DNA from 2 places in the Streptomyces sp. NBC_00122 genome. Region 2 is predicted to be linked to the other one. Evidence: predicted binding sites of a transcription regulator. Region 2 holds the regulator's gene; the other holds the start of a gene.
What was found. The regulator HrcA, encoded in region 2, represses chaperone genes, less so after heat shock. The targets are predictions, from matches to a motif close to TTNGCACTCNGNNNNNCNGAGTGCNAA.

Region 1 (4,810 bases), 870 kb from region 2:
GCCGCAGCGCTTCACGTGCTCGGCGGTGGCCCGCAGCAGCGTCCGCCCCTCGGCGCGCAGCGCCGCGAAGTCCTCGGGGCCCTCCTCGCCGTGCAGCTGCACGCCCCGTACGCCGCTCTCCTCGGCGAACCGGCGCACCTCCGCCACCTGCTGCCCCCGGAACACGCCGACGGTGAGCACCCCGTCCGGCACCCGGGCGGCCAGCTCCCGCGCGGTGGCCGCGTCGACCGTACGGGGGCTGCCGGGCGCGAAGACGAACCCGACGGCATCGGCCCCGGCCGCCACGGCCACGTCGACATCGTGCGCGGTCCGCAGCCCGCAGATCTTGACGAAGAGATCGCTCATACCCCCAGTCAATCAAAGCCCCCCGATCAGCGGTGATCCGTTTCGGCACCCGGGCGCGACCACCCCCGCGCCGCTAGCCTGGAACGAGGCTCACGCCCAGTGCACGGCACGCCACGCGGAGGACAACGGTGACGATCATGATCGAACGGGCCACACCGATAGAGCAGGCGGCACCGCCGACGTTCGAGACGCTCCTGCGAACCGTCGAGGAGATGGACACGCCAGACGGCTTCAAGGCCGAGCTCATCCGAGGGAAGATCATCGTGTCGCCGTTTTCCAAGCTTCGCTACTACCGGCGCATGCGCGCCGTACGCGAGCAGCTCCAGGCCCACGCCCCCGAGGGTCACGTCGCCGATGTAGCACCCTTCCTCTTCAGCTTCCCGGAAGCAGAGCGAGCCTACGGGCCCGACCTCTTCGTGGCGGACGAAGCGGCTTTCGACGAGGAGGGCCGCCACGCGGACAGCGCGGCCCTGTCGCTGGTCGCGGAGTTCACCTCCGTGTCGACCAGGGATGCGGACTGGAAAGAGAAGTTGGACGTGTACGGCCGCCTCGTACCCGTGTACCTGGTCGTCGACATGCAGGACTCGGAGATCACCTGCTTCTGGGATCCCTCCCCGCACGGCTACCGCTCCCGTACGACGGTGTCCTTCGGTGAGGCGCTGCGCGTTCCGGCGCCGTTCGACTGCAAGCTCGACACCACCGGCTTCTAGACACGCGGAAACGCCCGAGGGCGGCACTCCTTCCGTCAGGAAGGAGTGCCGCCCTCGTTCGAGAACAGCCGATCGACCGGCGGCCGGAGCCGCGGGAGGATCAGAAGTCCATGTCACCGCCCGGCATGCCGCCCGGGGCGCCGGCGCCGGCCTTCTCGGGCTTGTCGGCGATGACGGCCTCGGTGGTCAGGAACAGCGCGGCGATCGACGCGGCGTTCTGCAGCGCGGAGCGCGTGACCTTGGCCGGGTCGATGATGCCCTCGGCGATCATGTCCACGTACTCGCCGGTCGCGGCGTTGAGGCCGTGACCGATCGGCAGGTTGCGGACCTTCTCGACGACGACGCCACCCTCGAGACCACCGTTGACGGCGATCTGCTTGAGCGGGGCCTCAAGGGCCAGGCGCACGGCGTTGGCGCCGGTCGCCTCGTCGCCCGTGAGCTCCAGCTTCTCGAAGACCGCGGAGGCCTGCAGCAGGGCTACGCCACCACCGGCGACGATGCCCTCCTCGACGGCCGCCTTCGCGTTGCGAACGGCGTCCTCGATGCGGTGCTTGCGCTCCTTGAGCTCGACCTCGGTCGCGGCGCCGGCCTTGATGACGGCCACGCCGCCGGCCAGCTTCGCGAGGCGCTCCTGGAGCTTCTCGCGGTCGTAGTCCGAGTCGGAGTTCTCGATCTCGGCGCGGATCTGGTTCACGCGACCGGCGACCTGGTCGCTGTCACCGGCACCGTCGACGATGGTGGTCTCGTCCTTGGTGATGACGACCTTGCGGGCGCGGCCGAGCAGGTCGAGACCGGCGTTCTCCAGCTTGAGGCCGACCTCCTCGGAGATGACCGTGCCGCCCGTGAGGATGGCGATGTCACCGAGCATGGCCTTGCGGCGGTCGCCGAAGCCCGGGGCCTTGACGGCGACGGACTTGAAGGTGCCGCGGATCTTGTTGACGACCAGGGTCGACAGGGCCTCGCCCTCGACGTCCTCGGCGATGATCAGCAGCGGCTTGCCGGACTGCATGACCTTCTCCAGGAGCGGCAGCAGGTCCTTGACCGAGCCGATCTTGGAGTTGACGATCAGGATGTACGGGTCGTCGAGAGCCGACTCCATACGCTCCATGTCGGTGGCGAAGTACGCCGAGATGTAGCCCTTGTCGAAGCGCATGCCCTCGGTGAGCTCCAGCTCCAGACCGAAGGTCTGGGACTCCTCGACGGTGATGACGCCTTCCTTGCCGACCTTGTCCATGGCCTCGGCGATGAGCTCGCCGATCTGGGTGTCGGCGGCGGAGATGGAGGCCGTGGAAGCGATCTGCTCCTTGGTCTCGACATCCTTCGCCTGCTCCAGCAGGGCGCCGGAGACGGCCTCGACGGCCTTCTCGATGCCGCGCTTGAGGGCCATCGGGTTGGCACCGGCGGCCACGTTGCGCAGGCCCTCGCGGACGAGCGCCTGGGCGAGCACGGTGGCGGTGGTCGTACCGTCGCCGGCGACGTCGTCCGTCTTCTTGGCGACTTCCTTGACCAGCTCGGCGCCGATCTTCTCGTACGGGTCCTCGAGCTCGATCTCCTTGGCGATGGAGACACCATCGTTGGTGATCGTGGGCGCGCCCCACTTCTTCTCAAGGACGACGTTGCGACCCTTGGGGCCAAGGGTGACCTTGACGGCGTCGGCGAGCTGGTTCATCCCACGCTCGAGACCGCGCCGGGCCTCCTCGTCGAACGCAATGATCTTGGCCATCTGAAGTGGTCCTCCCGGACAGCGGTGGATTGCTCCCGGACCGCGCCCGCGCCCGCGACGGACGGCCTGCGTGCCCGGCGGTTCCTTCCCGCCGGACCCTGCGGGCCTCACCGACCCGGTCCTCGTTTGGTAGCACTCTCACCTGGAGAGTGCTAACGCCAATGATTAGCACTCGACCCCCACGAGTGCAAGCGGCTTGGGTGAACGCCCCCGCGAACGCACGAGGGGCCCACACCCCCGTGTCCAGGATGTGGGCCCCTCTTACGTACGCGTGGGCGGTCGATCGCGCCGGGACTAGCCGAGTGCGAGCTTGACCATGTCCGCCTGCGGACCCTTCTGGCCCTGCGAGATCTCGAACTCGACCCGCTGACCCTCTTCAAGGGTGCGGTATCCGTCCATCTGGATGGCGCTGTAGTGGACGAACACATCCGCACCACCGTCGACCGCGATGAAGCCGTAGCCCTTCTCCGCGTTGAACCACTTGACGGTGCCCTGAGCCATGCCTAACTCCCCTATAACTGGCCCTTGCGCAGGAACGCACTTCGCGCTCCCGGGTCAGAACTTGCGTCGGAACGCGTCGACCGAGGCTGAATGTATCCGCGTCGGTGCTGTCTGCAACAGGTCAATCCGACGAGAATTCTGGACACCCAGAAACATTGAAATAGAGTGAAAATTTGGCATATCGCAGGGCAACTCGGGCCCGACATATCTCGCCAAAGCCCCATACCGCGCCTGCACATTGACCCGATGTCGACCCTCACGCGACCCGTTCATATGCTGCGGGCAAGTCCAGCGGAGGGGACTTCCCCAACTCTACCGTGCCCAATCAAACAGAATTGCCCCCTCCGCTTTTAGCGGAGGGGGCAATTACGGTTTTCGTGTTTCAGCAGCCGCCGGCACGGTGCCGGTCTGGTCAGCCTCCGGCGACGGCGGGAATGATCGAGACACCGGCGCCGTCAGGCGTCGCCGCCTCCAGCCCTCCCTCGAAGCGCACGTCGTCGTCGTTGACGTAGACGTTCACGAAGCGGCGCAGCTTGCCCTGGTCGTCCAGGACGCGGGCGGCGATGCCCGGGTGGCTCTTCTCCAACGACTCGATGACCTCGGCCAGGGTCGAGCCCTCGGCCGGGACCTCGGACACGCCGCCGGTGTAGGTGCGCAGGATGGTGGGGATGCGGACGTTGACGCTCATGGCGCTACTGCCTTTCCGGTAGGGCGGAGGAGATGGTCAGGCCAGGCCGGCGGCGCGGAACGCGTCCAGGCTCGGGCGGATGGTGGCGGTCTGCCCGCTGTCCGCGGCCACCGCCTCCAGGGTCTTGAGACCGTCACCGGTGTTCAGGACGACGGTGGTGAGCGCCGGGTCGAGCTGCCCGTTCTCGATGAGCTTCTTCGTGACGCCGACGGTCACACCGCCCGCGGTCTCGGCGAAGATGCCCTCGGTCTGCGCGAGGATCTTGATGGCCTCGACGACCTGCTCGTCGTCGACGTCCTCGACGAAGCCGCCGGTGCGCCGGGCGATGTCCAGGACGTACGGGCCGTCCGCCGGGTTGCCGATGGCGAGCGACTTGGCGATGGTGTTCGGCTTCTGCGGGCGGACCACGTCGTGGCCGGCCTTGAAGGCGGTGGACACCGGGGAGCAGCCCTCGGCCTGGGCGCCGAAGATCTTGTACGGCTTGTCCTCGACCAGACCGAGCTTGATCAGCTCCTGCAGGCCCTTGTCGATCTTCGTCAGCTGCGAGCCGGACGCGATCGGGATGACGATCTGGTCGGGCAGCTGCCAGCCGAGCTGCTCGCAGATCTCGTACGCCAGGGTCTTGGAGCCCTCGCCGTAGTACGGGCGCAGGTTGACGTTGACGAAGCCCCAGCCCTCGCCCAGCGGGTCGCCGATGAGCTCGGAGCAGAAGCGGTTCACGTCGTCGTAGTTGCCCTCGATGCCGACCAGGTCGCCACCGTAGACACCGGCCATGACGACCTTGCCCTGCTCCAGGTCGTGCGGGATGAACACGCAGGAGCGGAAACCGGCCCGGGCGGCCGC
Region 2 (4,810 bases):
GGATGTGCTGCCAGGCGGCCCCGGTGTTCTCCGGCCAGCCGAGCGACCGGCAGATGCCCGTCTTCCAGTCCTGGCCCCGGGGGATGACCGGCCACGCGGCGATGCCCAGCGCGGACGGCTTCACCGCCTGCCACACGTCCACGTACGGGTGGCCCACGACCAGCACGTCCGGCGAGGTCACGGACGCCGCGATACGGGACTCCTTCGACCCCGGCACCAGGTGGTCCACCAGGACCCCCAGCCGGGCGTCCGGGGCCGGGCCGAACTCCGCCACGACGGCCGGGAGGTCGTCGATGCCCTCCAGGTACTCCACCACCACGCCCTCGATCCGCAGGTCGTCACCCCAGACCCGCTCCACCAGCTCGGCGTCGTGCCGGCCCTCGACGTAGATCCGGCCCGCCCGCGCCACCCGCGCCCGGGCGCCGGGTACGGCGATCGACCCGGACGCGGTGCGGGCCGGGGCCGCCGGGGCGCGGGACGGGCGGACCAGGGTGACGACCGCCCCCTCCAGCAGGAACCCGCTCGGCTCCATCGGGAACACCCGCCGCTTGCCGAACCGGTCCTCCAGAGTCACCGTGCCCGCCTCGCAGGCCACCACCGCGCCGCAGAAATCCGTACCGGCCACCTCGACCACCAGATCGGGTTCCGCCGCCACCTCCGGCACGGCCTTGGGGCGCTTCCACTGCGGGGTCAGGTCGGGGGAGTACTCGCGCATCCGGCCGACAGTAGGAGAGCCGCGGCCGTCATGCCTCCGACACGCCGAAACGGGCGGCCAGTGTGGCGCGTTGCGCACGGACGAAGTCCGCGGAGACCACCGCTCCGTGACCCGGTACGTACAGCGCGTCGTCCCCGCCCAGCGACAGCAGCCGGTCCACGGCCGCCGGCCACTGCGCCGGCACCGAGTCGTCGCCGGCCTGCGGTTCGCCCGACTCCTCGACCAGGTCCCCGCAGAAGACCGTCTCGCGCTCGCCGGGCACGAAGACGGCCAGGTCGTGCCGGCTGTGCCCGGGCCCCACGTTCGCCAGCAGCACCTGCACCCCGCCCAGCTCCAGCGTCCACTCGCCCGACACGCCGTGCCGGGGCAGCACCAGCAGCTCCACGGCCTCCGCGGCCTCGGCCTGCGCCAGTCCGTGCCGTACGGCGGACTCGCGCAGCTCCTCGCGGCCCGTGGTGAGCAGCGAGTCCAGCCCGACCGCCCCGAACACCTCGGCCCCGGGGAAGGCCGCCCCGCCCAGCACGTGATCGAAATGGCCGTGCGTGAATGCGATATGAGTCACGTGCCGGCCCGTCAGCCGCTCCGCCTCGGCCCGCAGCTGAGCGCCCTCCCGCAGGCACGAACCGGGGTCGACGAGGAGGACGGAATCGTCCCCCACCACCAGTCCCACCGTGCAGTCCCACACCGGAAGCCGCCGCCGGCCGGTCCGCCCGGTCAGCCGTTCCCAGCCCGCCTCTTCCCAACGCACGTCCATGCCGCGACGCTACCCTGGCAGGCCTCCCTTGCCAGGGTCTTACTACCCGGCCGTACACTGAGCGGGGGTTCTCTGGCACTCGAACGCCCAGAGTGCCAGTCAACAAGCAGCGAACAAGGCAACGGACCACAGCTGGAGGTGTGCGCGATGCTCAGCGAACGCAGACTCGAAGTGCTGCGCGCCATCGTCCAGGACTACGTCGGGACGGAGGAGCCGGTCGGCTCCAAGGCGCTCACCGAGCGCCACCGGCTCGGGGTCTCGCCCGCCACCGTGCGCAACGACATGGCCGTGCTGGAGGACGAGGGCTACATCGCCCAGCCCCACACCAGCGCCGGCCGGATCCCCACCGACAAGGGGTACCGGCTCTTCGTCGACAAGCTGGCGGGGGTCAAGCCGCTGTCGTCGCCCGAGCGTCGGGCCATCCAGAACTTCCTCGACGGCGCCGTCGACCTCGACGACGTGGTCGGCCGGACGGTGCGGCTGCTCGCGCAGCTCACCCGCCAGGTCGCGGTCGTCCAGTACCCCTCGCTGACGCGCTCCACCGTGCGCCACGTCGAGCTCCTGTCGCTGGCCCCGGCCCGGCTGATGCTCGTACTGATCACCGACACGGGCCGCGTCGAGCAGCGGCTCATCGACTGCGCGACCCCCTTCGGCGAGACCTCGCTCGCCGACCTGCGGGCCCGCCTCAACAGCAGGGTCGTCGGCCGCCGGTTCACCGACGTACCCCCGCTCGTCCAGGACCTCCCCGAATCCTTCGAGGCCGAGGACCGGGCCACGGTCTCCACCGTGCTCGCGACGCTCCTCGAAACCCTGGTCGAGGAAGCCGAGGAGCGGCTGATGATCGGCGGTACCGCCAATCTCACCCGCTTCGGACACGATTTTCCCCTGACGATCAGGCCGGTGCTCGAAGCGCTGGAGGAGCAGGTCGTGCTCCTCAAGCTGCTGGGCGAGGCCAACGAGTCGGGAATGGCCGTACGGATCGGGCATGAGAATGCTTACGAGGGACTGAACTCCACGTCCGTCGTCTCGGTCGGTTACGGTTCGGGCGGCGAAACTGTCGCCAAACTCGGCGTGGTCGGACCGACCCGCATGGACTACCCCGGAACGATGGGAGCGGTACGCGCAGTGGCACGTTACGTCGGACAGATCCTGGCGGAGTCGTAAGTGGCCACGGACTACTACGCCGTTCTCGGCGTGCGCCGCGACGCATCGCAGGACGAGATCAAGAAGGCCTTCCGGCGCCTCGCGCGTGAACTTCACCCGGATGTGAATCCGGACCCGAAGACGCAGGAGCGCTTCAAGGAGATCAACGCGGCTTACGAGGTGCTCTCGGACCCGCAGAAGAAGCAGGTCTACGACCTCGGCGGCGACCCGCTGTCCTCTTCGGGCGGCGGCGGTGGCGCGGGCGGATTCGGAGCGGGCGGCTTCGGCAACTTCTCCGACATCATGGACGCCTTCTTCGGCCAGGCCTCGCAGCGCGGCCCGCGCTCGCGTACCCGCCGCGGCCAGGACGCCATGATCCGCCTCGACCTGGAGCTGGACGAGGCGGCCTTCGGGACCACCAAGGACATCCAGGTCGACACGGCCGTCGTCTGCACCACCTGCTCCGGCGAGGGTGCCGCCCCCGGCACCTCGGCGCAGACGTGTGACATGTGCCGCGGCCGCGGTGAGGTCTCGCAGGTCACCCGGTCCTTCCTGGGCCAGGTCATGACCTCGCGCCCCTGCCCGCAGTGCCAGGGCTTCGGCACCGTGGTCCCGACCCCGTGTCCCGAGTGCGCGGGCGACGGCCGGGTCCGCTCCCGCCGCAGTCTCACGGTCAAGATCCCGGCGGGCGTCGAGAACGGCACCCGCATCCAGCTCGCGGGCGAGGGCGAGGTCGGCCCCGGCGGCGGCCCCGCCGGCGACCTGTACGTGGAGATCCACGAGCTGCCGCACCCGACCTTCCAGCGGCGCGGGGACGACCTGCACTGCACGGTCACCATCCCGATGACGGCGGCCGCGCTGGGCACCAAGTGCCCGCTGGAGACGCTGGACGGCCTGGAGGAGATCGACATCCGGCCCGGCACCCAGTCCGGCCAGGCGATCCCGCTGCACGGGCGCGGCGTCACCCACCTGCGGGGTGGCGGGCGCGGCGACCTGATCGTGCACGTCGAGGTCACCACCCCGGGCAAGCTGGACCCGCAGCAGGAGGACCTGCTGCGGCAGCTGGCGAAGCTGCGCGGCGAGGAGCGGCCGACCGGCCAGTTCGCGCCGGGGCAGCAGGGTCTGTTCAGCAGGTTGAAGGACGCCTTCAACGGTCGCTGACCGTCCTGACCTCATCGACGAGCCCGGCCCGGGGATGCCCCGGCCGGGCTCGCCGCATTCCCCGCGAGGCCGCTTCCCGGCCACGCCAGGAAGCGGACTATGCCAGGCGAATGCCGTGATTCGGCCCCCTGGGCGGGACATGGCACGATGCAGTCCATGTCCACCGCACCGAACGGTCTCTCCCCCTACCCGATCGTGCAGGCACCCATGGCGGGCGGCGCCTCCTGTCCGCCGCTCGTCGCCGCCGTGTGCGAGGCGGGCGGGCTGGGCTTCCTGGCCGGTGGCTACAAGACCGCCGACGGCATGTACCAGGAGATCAAGCAGGTACGCGCGCTCACCCGGCGCCCGTTCGGGGTGAACCTCTTCATGCCGCAGACCGGTTACGTGGACCCGGCCGCGGTCGAGGCGTACCGCGGGCAGCTGGCCGGAGAGGCGAGCTGGTACGAGATCTCGCTCGCCGACGAGGACATCATCGGTACCAGCGACGACGGCTATGACGCGAAGCTCGCCATTCTGCGGGAGGACCCCGTTCCGGTCGTCTCCTTCACCTTCGGCTGCCCCGCCCCGGCGGTCCTCGCCTCGCTGCGCAAGGCCCGTACGTACACCGTCGTCACCGCGACCTCGGTCGAGGAGGCCCGCGCCGCGCAGGAGGCCGGAGCCGACGCCGTCTGCGTGCAGGGGGTGGAGGCCGGCGGCCACCAGGGCACCCACAGGGACGACCCGCAGGCCGACGGCACGGCGGCGGTGGGCCTGCTCGCGCTCGTGGCGCAGGTACGGGAGGCCGTGGCCCTCCCGATCATCGCGGCGGGCGGCCTGATGCGGGGCTCGCAGATCGCCGCGCTGCTGGCGGCGGGCGCGGAGGCGGCACAGCTCGGGACGGCCTTCCTGGCCTGTCCGGAGTCGGGGGCGGACCCGCTGCACAAGAAGGCGCTGACCGACCCGCTGTTCGTCCGGACCGAGCTGACCCGGGCCTTCTCCGGGAGGCCGGCCAGGGGGCTCGTGAACCGGTTCATGCGCGAGCACGGACCGTACGCCCC

Region 1: the regulator HrcA is predicted to act here: its motif matches at 2,944-2,970, upstream of groL (chaperonin GroEL).

Annotation. Positions count from the first base shown of each region.
Region 1 covers NZ_CP108191.1:2,751,160-2,755,969, forward strand. The annotation lists gene OG737_RS12885 (phosphoribosylanthranilate isomerase) at 1-345, opposite strand, end outside; gene OG737_RS12890 (Uma2 family endonuclease) at 483-1,055, shown strand; gene groL (chaperonin GroEL) at 1,156-2,778, opposite strand; gene OG737_RS12900 (cold-shock protein) at 3,073-3,279, opposite strand; gene OG737_RS12905 (MoaD/ThiS family protein) at 3,692-3,967, opposite strand; gene thrC (threonine synthase) at 4,004-4,810, opposite strand, start outside.
Region 2 covers NZ_CP108191.1:1,884,732-1,889,541, reverse strand. The annotation lists gene OG737_RS08975 (DUF3097 domain-containing protein) at 1-715, opposite strand, end outside; gene OG737_RS08970 (MBL fold metallo-hydrolase) at 744-1,469, opposite strand; gene hrcA (heat-inducible transcriptional repressor HrcA) at 1,617-2,633, shown strand; gene dnaJ (molecular chaperone DnaJ) at 2,634-3,773, shown strand; gene OG737_RS08955 (nitronate monooxygenase) at 3,930-4,810, shown strand, end outside.